DNA from 4 places in the Hominiventricola sp. genome. Region 4 is predicted to be linked to each of the others. Evidence: predicted binding sites of a transcription regulator. Region 4 holds the regulator's gene; each other region holds the start of a gene.

Region 1 (2,182 bases), 180 kb from region 4:
AGAAGTACAGTTGAAACTGAATCTTTGACAGTTAACTTCCAGGAAAGGTTCCGGCAAGCCATAAAGAAACAGTTTGGTGGAGCCGGAAGCGGAAATCAATAGAGGATACCTGTCCGGTGCTGACAATGGGGAAGAGATCCAGAACAGTGCCGTTGACATAGTAAATAACGGTTCCCACCAGCTGACCGGCCTGTACTGGGGCTTCCAGCGAAGAAGGGAGTAATACGTCCATGGTAAAGGAGTCCTGATCTGACAGAAGGAGCTCCTTTTTTTCTGTCTTTACAGAGAGAAATACCTGATCAGACTGTCCGTTGGTGACTGCGATGGGATCAGGCAGAAACAGATTGGTACCTACGGATTCGGGATGAAAGTAGGTGAGGCCGTAGTTCATCAGCTTTTGGGTGTCAGACCATTTCCAGGTGCGGTTGCTGGGCCAGCCGCAGGCCAATACGACTGCGATGAGCCGCCGCCCGTCCCGTTCCAGTGCGCCTGCATAGCAGTAACCGGCCCCGTTGGTGAAACCGGTCTTTCCTGTCAATGCGCCCTCCATCATATGAAGAAACGCATTTTTATTGTTGACGGTGAAATGACGGGTACCGGAGAGATCTGAAAAAGACCAGGAAGGCTCTCTGGTGATGGCAAGAAAATCTTCCCGTTCCATGCAGGCGCGCATAATGCGGGCGAGATCTTCGGCTGTGGTGGAATGCACGCCGGATTCATCCGAAGCATCAAGACCATTAGGGGTAATAAAGTAGGTGTGATAGCAGCCAAGATCCCGCGCTTTCTGGTTCATCATGGCGGCAAAAGCTTCTACGCTTCCGCCCACATGTTCCGCAATGGCCACAGCAGAGTCGTTGTGGGATTCCAGCATAAGAGAATAACATAGGTCTTTCAGCCGGTATTGCTCGCCTTCTCTTATGTGAAGCTTTACTTCCGGCATGGATGAAGCATAAGAAGAGATGGTAACTGTATTTTCCGGATTTGCATTTTCCAGGGTGATCAGAAGCGTCATGATTTTTGTAGTGCTGGCCATGGGAAGCTGTTCGGTTCCGTTTTTTTCAAAGAGAATCCGGCCGTTATTTGCGTCCATCAGTACAGCGGAGCGGGCATAGAGATGGTCCGGTGCTTCCGCAGCAAGAGAGGGAAGCGCACAGAGAAGTAAAAGACACAGAATAAGGAAAAAAAGTCGCCTTAACACGTTCATAAACAACTCTTAAAAATGGTTTTGGTGTAATGTATGAATTTGCCGGCCTGTCTCATACAACTTTCAGTAAAAATGTGAAAAACTTGTCAATTCTGGTTTGCATTTACAAAAATGTCTTGAAAAATCCCCGTCAAATTGTTACAATTATCCTCGGCAGAAATTGGTTTAACTATAAATATATGTGGAGGACGAAAAATGAGTAGTACAGCACAGAACTTGGCAAGCAGCAGAATTGCAGCACTGCTTGACGAGAACAGTTTTGTTGAAATCGGCGCTGCAGTAACTGCACGTGCTACCGATTTTAACATGAACAACACAGACACCCCTTCTGACGGAGTTATTACCGGCTACGGTGTCATCAACGACAGTCTCGTGTATGTATACAGTCAGGATGCTTCCGTTCTTGGAGGTTCCATGGGTGAAATGCATGCAAAGAAGATTAGCAGAATCTATGATATGGCTATGAAAATGGGCGCTCCGGTCATCGGTCTTGTTGACTGCGCAGGTTTAAGACTGCAGGAAGCATCTGATGCACTGAACGCTTTTGGAGAGCTTTATATGAAACAGGCACTGGCATCCGGTGTGGTTCCGCAGATTACAGCTGTATTCGGCAACTGCGGCGGCGGAATGGCAGTAGCATCTGCTATGTCTGATTTCACTTTCATGGAGTCTAAGAAAGCAAAATTATTTGTAAACGCTCCGAACGCACTGGCAGGCAATGATGGTTCCAAATGTGATACCGCATGTGCAAAATTCCAGAGCGAGGAAGTTGGTATCGTAGACGTTGTGGCAGAAGAAGCAGAACTCATTGCTCAGATCCGTGAGCTGGTATCCATGCTCCCGGCTAACAACGAGGATGATCTTTCCTATACTGACTGCGAAGATGATCTGAACAGAGTATGTGCAGATCTGGAGGCTTCCGCAGCAGATCCGGCAATTGCACTGCCGATGATCTCTGATGACGGAGTTTTCTTTGAA
Region 2 (2,182 bases), on a different contig from region 4:
GGTTTGCGAGCTGGGAGCCGGAGAGATTCTGCTGACGAGCATGGACTGTGATGGAACAAAGGCAGGCTATGATATTGAACTGACCAGAACCATTGCGGAACATGTGCCGGTGCCGGTAATTGCATCGGGCGGAGCAGGCACGCTGGAGCATTTTAAGGAAGCACTGACCGATGGAAAGGCAGATGCGGCACTGGCAGCATCTCTGTTCCATTACAAAGAATTGGAAATTCGTCAGGTAAAAGAGTATTTACAAAATGCCGGACTTCCAGTACGTTTATAAAATAGTTACAAGAATCTGGAGGAAAAAATATGTCTGCCATATCCAATGACTGGCTGGAACCGTTGAGTCCGGAATTTAAAAAGCCGTATTATGCGAAATTATATAAGACTGTGAAGGAGGAGTATAGCACTCACCAAATCTTTCCGCCCGCAGATGATATTTTCAATGCATTCGCATTTACTCCATTGAAGGATGTAAAGGTTGTGATTCTGGGACAGGATCCATATCATAACAATGGACAGGCCCATGGACTTTGCTTTTCCGTGAAGCCGGATGTGGAGATTCCACCTTCGCTGGTCAATATTTATAAGGAATTACAGGATGATTGTGGATGTTATATTCCGAATAATGGCTATCTGGAAAAATGGGCCAGAGAAGGTGTTATGCTGCTGAACACAGTACTTACGGTGCGCGCGCATCAGGCTAATTCGCATCGAGGCATCGGTTGGGAAGAATTTACAGATGCGGCTATCCGGGTGCTTAATGAGCAGGACCGCCCTATCGTATTCATGCTCTGGGGAAGACCAGCACAGCTGAAAAAGTCCATGCTCAATAATCCGAAGCATCTGATTCTGGAGGCACCGCACCCAAGTCCCTTATCTGCTTACCGCGGATTTTTTGGATGTAAGCACTTCAGCAAAGCCAATGAATTTCTGAAAGCCCATGGACTAAAACCCATTGACTGGCAGATTGAAAATCGATAAACTATGAAAAACAGGAAATCAATTTGTATAGAAATATACAGGTTGATTTCTTTTTTGTATAAAAATATAACAAAAAGGCATATATAAGGCATAAAATTACTATTGATAAAAAATTAACGTTATGTTATTTTATTAACAATGAGCCGATCAGATATCGGACATTTTTTTTGCATCATGTTGTTAAATAAATAACAAGTATAGGGCAGACGAAAGGAGACCGTATGAGCAGAAAAATTACCATTATTGGGGCTGGAAGTGTAGGATCCACCATTGCATATTCTCTGTCACAGGAAGAGCTGGCATCAGAAATTGTTATGATCGACATTAACAGAGAAAAAGCAGAGGGAGAGGTTATGGACATTGAGCAGGGAACCTGCTTTAGAGAGCCGATCTCTATCATTGCAGGAGATTATCCGGATGCGAAGGATTCTGACATTGTGATCATCACTTCCGGAATCGCTAGAAAGCCGGGGCAAACCCGTATTGATCTGGCCCAGACCAATGTGAACATTCTGAAGAGCATTACACCGCAGATCGTAAAAGAGGCGCCGAATGCACTGTATGTGATTGTGAGCAACCCGGTAGATATTATGACTTATGTATTCACGAAGATTTCCGGTCTGCCTGAACGTCAGATCATTGGTTCTGGTACGATTCTTGATACGGCAAGACTTCGCTGTGGATTATCTGAAAAGCTTCAGGTGGCTCAAAAAAATATTCATGCCTATGTATTTGGTGAGCATGGCGATACTTCTTTTATTCCCTGGACAGGTGTATACGTTTCCGGCATTCATGTAGATGAGTATGTAAATGTTGCTCAGCGTATGGGAAAAGATATAAAACCGATTGATAAAGATGAAATGATCGAATATGTACGAAAATCCGGTGGTATCGTGATCGCGAAGAAGGGAGCTACCTTCTATGCGGTATCCAGATCGGTATGCCAGCTTTGCAAGACCTTACTGGCATCTTCAGAGACCGTTGTGACGGTATCTTCCATGATGCATGGCGAGTATGGCGTGGAAGACGTTTGCTTAAGTACACTGACGCTGGTTGGACCGAAGGGTATCAGCGGTAAGATTCCCATGCGAATGAACAAAGAAGAGACTGAAAAACTTCAGGCCAGTGCAGAAGCACTGAAATCTGTGATCGCACAGATCAACCTGTAAAATTATTTTTACGAGACAAAGAAAGGATC
Region 3 (2,182 bases), 230 kb from region 4:
AATCCGCAGGAACGGATCAGTTCTGCTGCTCTGTCGAACTCATAGGCCAGATAGTTAGGTTCGTGGGCATCGGAGCCAAGGGTGATGATTTTGCCGCCCAGTTCTTTGTAACGGCGGATAATTTCCGGGCAGGGATTTGTTGTTCCCAGCCCATATTTAAAACCGCCGGTATTGACTTCCAGACCGATATCTTTCTTTACCAGATATTTCAGAATCGCATCCAGAATTTCCTGATACTGTGCATAATGGTAATCCCGGTTCTGATTAGGACCGTAGCGTACAACGTAATCCAGATGGCCCAACGTATCGAAGTTACAGTAAGCTTCCAGATTCTGCAGGCAGCATTCAAAATATTCCATATAACCTTCCTTTTCTTCCCGGCCTTCAAAATAAGAAGGATAGTAAGGATCCTTTCCATTCACCAGATGGATGGATCCAATGACAAAGTCAAAGGGGTAGGAAAAGATCAAGTTGTGGTGACGTTTGTTTAAATAAGGCTGCAGTCCCAGCTCAATCCCAATGTTCAGATCAATTCTGTCCTGATAACGGGAACGCAGGGCGGTAAGCTGCTGGAAATACAGTTTGGGGTCAAATTCAAAACACAGACCGTCCTCCACATAGTCGTAATCCATATGATCCGTCAGGCACAGATGCGCCATATGGAGATCAAGAGCATGCTCAATTACGGACTCAGGAGAAGCGCTGGAGTCACCGGAAAAAGAAGTATGTACATGACAGTCAGATAAAATATTCAAAGGAAATTTCCTCCTGTGTAAATCATTCTTTCCCAATGATAGAGGATTATGATCATAAAGTAAAGAAAGAAAATAGAGAATCTTTTCAATTAGGTATTGATATTTTTGGACAAAGCAGTTAAAATAAGTAACGGTTGATGATCTTTTAACAATCATAGTAAGAGTTAAAGGATCAGAAATTTATCATTTTCAACTTTTAGGAGGAATTAATCATGGCAGTAAAAGTAGCTATCAATGGATTCGGACGTATTGGCCGTCTGGCATTCAGACAGATGTTTGGCGCAGAAGGATATGAGGTTGTAGCAATCAACGACCTTACTTCCCCGAAAATGCTTGCTCATCTTCTGAAATACGATTCTTCTCAGGGTAAATACGCTCTGGCTGATACCGTATCTGCAACCGAAGATTCCATCATCGTTGACGGAAAAGAGATCAAAATTTATGCAAAAGCTAACGCAGCTGAGCTTCCGTGGGGAGAGATCGGCGTAGATGTAGTTCTGGAGTGTACCGGATTCTACACCTCTAAAGAGAAAGCTTCTGCTCATATCGCTGCAGGCGCTAAGAAAGTTGTTATCTCTGCTCCGGCTGGAAACGATCTGCCGACTATCGTATACAATGTAAACCATGAGACCCTGACCAAAGAGGATACTGTTATTTCCGCAGCTTCCTGTACCACCAACTGCCTGGCACCGATGGCAAAAGCTCTGAACGATCTGGCTCCGATCGAGTCCGGTATTATGTGCACCATCCATGCTTACACTGGTGATCAGATGATCCTTGACGGACCGCAGAGAAAAGGCGATCTGAGAAGAAGCCGTGCAGGCGCAATCAACATCGTTCCGAACAGCACTGGTGCTGCAAAAGCAATCGGTCTTGTTATTCCGGAACTGAACGGCAAACTGATCGGTGCTGCTCAGCGTGTACCGACCCCGACCGGATCTACCACTCTTCTGTTCGCAGTTGTAGACAAAGCTGTAACCAAAGAAGAGATCAACGCAGCTATGAAAGCAGCAGCTACTGAGTCCTTCGGATACAACGAGGATGAGATCGTATCCAGCGATATCGTTGGTATGAGATTTGGTTCTCTGTTCGATGCTACCCAGACTATGGTTTCCCCGCTTCCGGATGGAAAGACCCAGGTAGAGGTTGTTTCTTGGTATGATAACGAGAACTCCTATGTTTCTCAGATGGTTCGTACTATCAAATATTTCGCTGAGTTAGCATAAGCCTAGCAAAACGATTTTAAGACCTCAAAAGGTCCGGTCTTCAGGACCGGACCTTTTTTTAATCCAGAAAGAAATGGAGGCATTTTCAAATGTCATTAAATAAGAAATCTATCGATGATATCAACGCAAAGGGCAAACGTGTCCTGGTTAGATGCGATTTCAACGTTCCGCTGAAAGATGGCGTGATCACAGATGAGACCC
Region 4 (2,182 bases):
GAACTGTGCTGTTTGTCTCTCATGACCGTTATTTCATCAATACAGTAGCAACCAGGATTTTGGATCTGGAAAATCAGGGACTGACCAATTATATTGGAAATTATGATTATTATCTGGAAAAGAAAGAGACGATGGTGAATTTTACCGCGGCTCCTTCGAAAATGGTTTCGGCAGAAGAGACAACCGCAGATACAGATTCCAAGCTGGACTGGAAGCAGCAGAAGGAGCAGCAGGCACAGCTTCGGAAAAAACAAAACGAGCTGAAAAAAGTGGAAAGCCGCATTGAAGAGCTGGAGGACCGGGATAAAGAGATTGATGCGGAATTGGAGAAGAAAGAAATCTTCACCAATGTGGCGGAAGTGACGAAGCTTTCCAAAGAAAAAGATGCCATCCAGACGAAACTGGAAGAATTATATGAAAAATGGGAAGAGCTGTCAGAATAGTTGACAGCTTTTTCAATGGGAGCTCTCATGTACAGTGGCGCAAGTGCGTAACAAGTGTTTGACAAAGATTAGACAGGGTTTTATAATTAGTGCAGTATATAAATCGGAGGTTTTTCTGATGGAGGAAAGACAAATATCAAAGGCGGTAATCAAAAGACTGCCGCGGTATTATAGATATCTTGGTGAGATTCTGAATAATGGAGTGGAACGTATCTCATCCAGCGAATTGAGCAATAAGATGCAGGTGACTGCTTCCCAGATCCGGCAGGATTTGAATAATTTCGGAGGCTTTGGTCAGCAGGGATATGGATATAATGTACAGTATCTGTACGATGAGATTGGCAAGATTCTGGGAGTGAATAAAACACATCCTATGATCATTATCGGTGGCGGTAATTTTGGACACGCCCTGGCGAACTATGATTTTGAGAAGAACGGATTTGTAACGAAAGCCATTTTCGATGTGCGTCCGGATCTTTGTGGAACGATGGTTCGCGGCATTCCGGTGATGATGATGGACGATCTGGAAGAGTTTGTGGAGCAGGAGCAGATTGAGATTGCAGTGCTCACCCTTCCAAAGAGCAAGGTACAGGAGGCAGCGACCAGACTGGTAGCATGCGGAATTAAAGCATTGTGGAACTTTGCTCATTTGGATCTGGATGTGCCGAAGGATGTGGTTGTGGAGAATGTTCATCTGGTGGACAGCCTGATGCAGTTATCCTACCGGATCAGCAGCTATGAACGGCCTGAGAACGGAGAATAAGGAAAGATAATAGGGGGCCGCTGCAAAGGAGTACCGGTAATGGATCGGAATTCTTTTGCGGCAGGCTCTTTTTTATGGAAATAGATATGATAGAAAAAGAAATTTTGAAATTGCTTCCTGACCGCCCGAACAGATCCCATAAAGGAATGTTTGGAAAGGTGCTTTGTATTGCAGGAAGTGTGAACATGGCAGGGGCTTCCTATCTGTGCGGTTATGCGGCGCTGCGGACAGGAGCAGGACTGGTACGGATTTTTACCAGAGAAGAAAACAGAGTCATTTTACAGATGCTTCTTCCGGAGGCAATTCTGACCACCTTTTCCGCGGCGAGGGAGGCGGAGGAAAAGCTATCCGAAGCCCTTGACTGGGCGGATACGGTGGCGATAGGACCTGGCCTTGGAAAAGAAACCTGGGCGGCTGCGCTGGTACAAAAGACGCTGACGGAATTTCATGGTCCTATGGTGCTGGATGCGGATGGAATTAACCTTGCAGCGAAACATCGGGAAGGACTCTTGCAGCATGAAGGCCCACTGATTGTGACGCCTCATGTGGGAGAGTTCGGAAGGCTGATGGATCAGCCGGCAGCAGCCATTTCTGCGGATATTCCGGGGCAGGCGAAGGCCTGTGCAGAGAAATATCATTGTATCTGTGTATTAAAAGATGCACCCACGGCCGTAGCGTTTCCGGATGGAGCCTGCTGGATAAATTCCACGGGAAATAATGGCATGTCCACGGCGGGAAGCGGCGATGTACTGACTGGAATCATTGCAGGCCTTTTGGGACAGAAGGTGAAAGCAGAAGATGCGGCACGGCTGGGCGTCTGGCTTCACGGAAGAGCAGGTGATCTGGCGGCCCGCACAGAAGGAACCTATGGCTTAATGGCCCGGCATCTGATTCAGTATCTGCCGGAGGCCATGAAAGGAGAAGAGGAATGAAACATTATATGAGAGTATGTGCAGAGATCAATCTGGATGCTGTT

The links. Region 4 encodes Rex, which represses fermentation and respiration genes when NADH is low (regulators of the CRP and FNR family bind a similar motif). Its sites were predicted from a motif close to ATTGTTAANTANTTAACAAT; they were not measured.
Region 1: ACZMB2_RS01415 (acyl-CoA carboxylase subunit beta) is a predicted target of Rex. The motif match lies at 1,276-1,295, and genes of this name have one in related genera.
Region 2: ACZMB2_RS10815 (L-lactate dehydrogenase) is a predicted target of Rex. The motif match lies at 1,161-1,180, and genes of this name have one in related genera.
Region 3: gap (type I glyceraldehyde-3-phosphate dehydrogenase) is a predicted target of Rex. The motif match lies at 889-908, and genes of this name have one in related genera.

What each region holds. Positions count from the first base shown of each region.
Region 1 covers NZ_DBLYVB010000001.1:298,712-300,893, reverse strand. Annotated here, with positions in the region: gene scpB (SMC-Scp complex subunit ScpB) at 1-28, shown strand, start outside; gene ACZMB2_RS01420 (D-alanyl-D-alanine carboxypeptidase family protein) at 32-1,204, opposite strand; gene ACZMB2_RS01415 (acyl-CoA carboxylase subunit beta) at 1,400-2,182, shown strand, end outside.
Region 2 covers NZ_DBLYVB010000018.1:9,702-11,883, forward strand. Annotated here, with positions in the region: gene hisF (imidazole glycerol phosphate synthase subunit HisF) at 1-280, shown strand, start outside; gene ung (uracil-DNA glycosylase) at 310-984, shown strand; gene ACZMB2_RS10815 (L-lactate dehydrogenase) at 1,206-2,153, shown strand.
Region 3 covers NZ_DBLYVB010000001.1:346,983-349,164, reverse strand. Annotated here, with positions in the region: gene ACZMB2_RS01675 (histidinol-phosphatase HisJ family protein) at 1-755, opposite strand, end outside; gene gap (type I glyceraldehyde-3-phosphate dehydrogenase) at 968-1,981, shown strand; gene ACZMB2_RS01665 (phosphoglycerate kinase) at 2,071-2,182, shown strand, end outside.
Region 4 covers NZ_DBLYVB010000001.1:114,649-116,830, reverse strand. Annotated here, with positions in the region: gene ACZMB2_RS00620 (ABC transporter ATP-binding protein) at 1-443, shown strand, start outside; gene ACZMB2_RS00615 (redox-sensing transcriptional repressor Rex) at 562-1,206, shown strand; gene ACZMB2_RS00610 (NAD(P)H-hydrate dehydratase) at 1,293-2,138, shown strand; gene alr (alanine racemase) at 2,135-2,182, shown strand, end outside.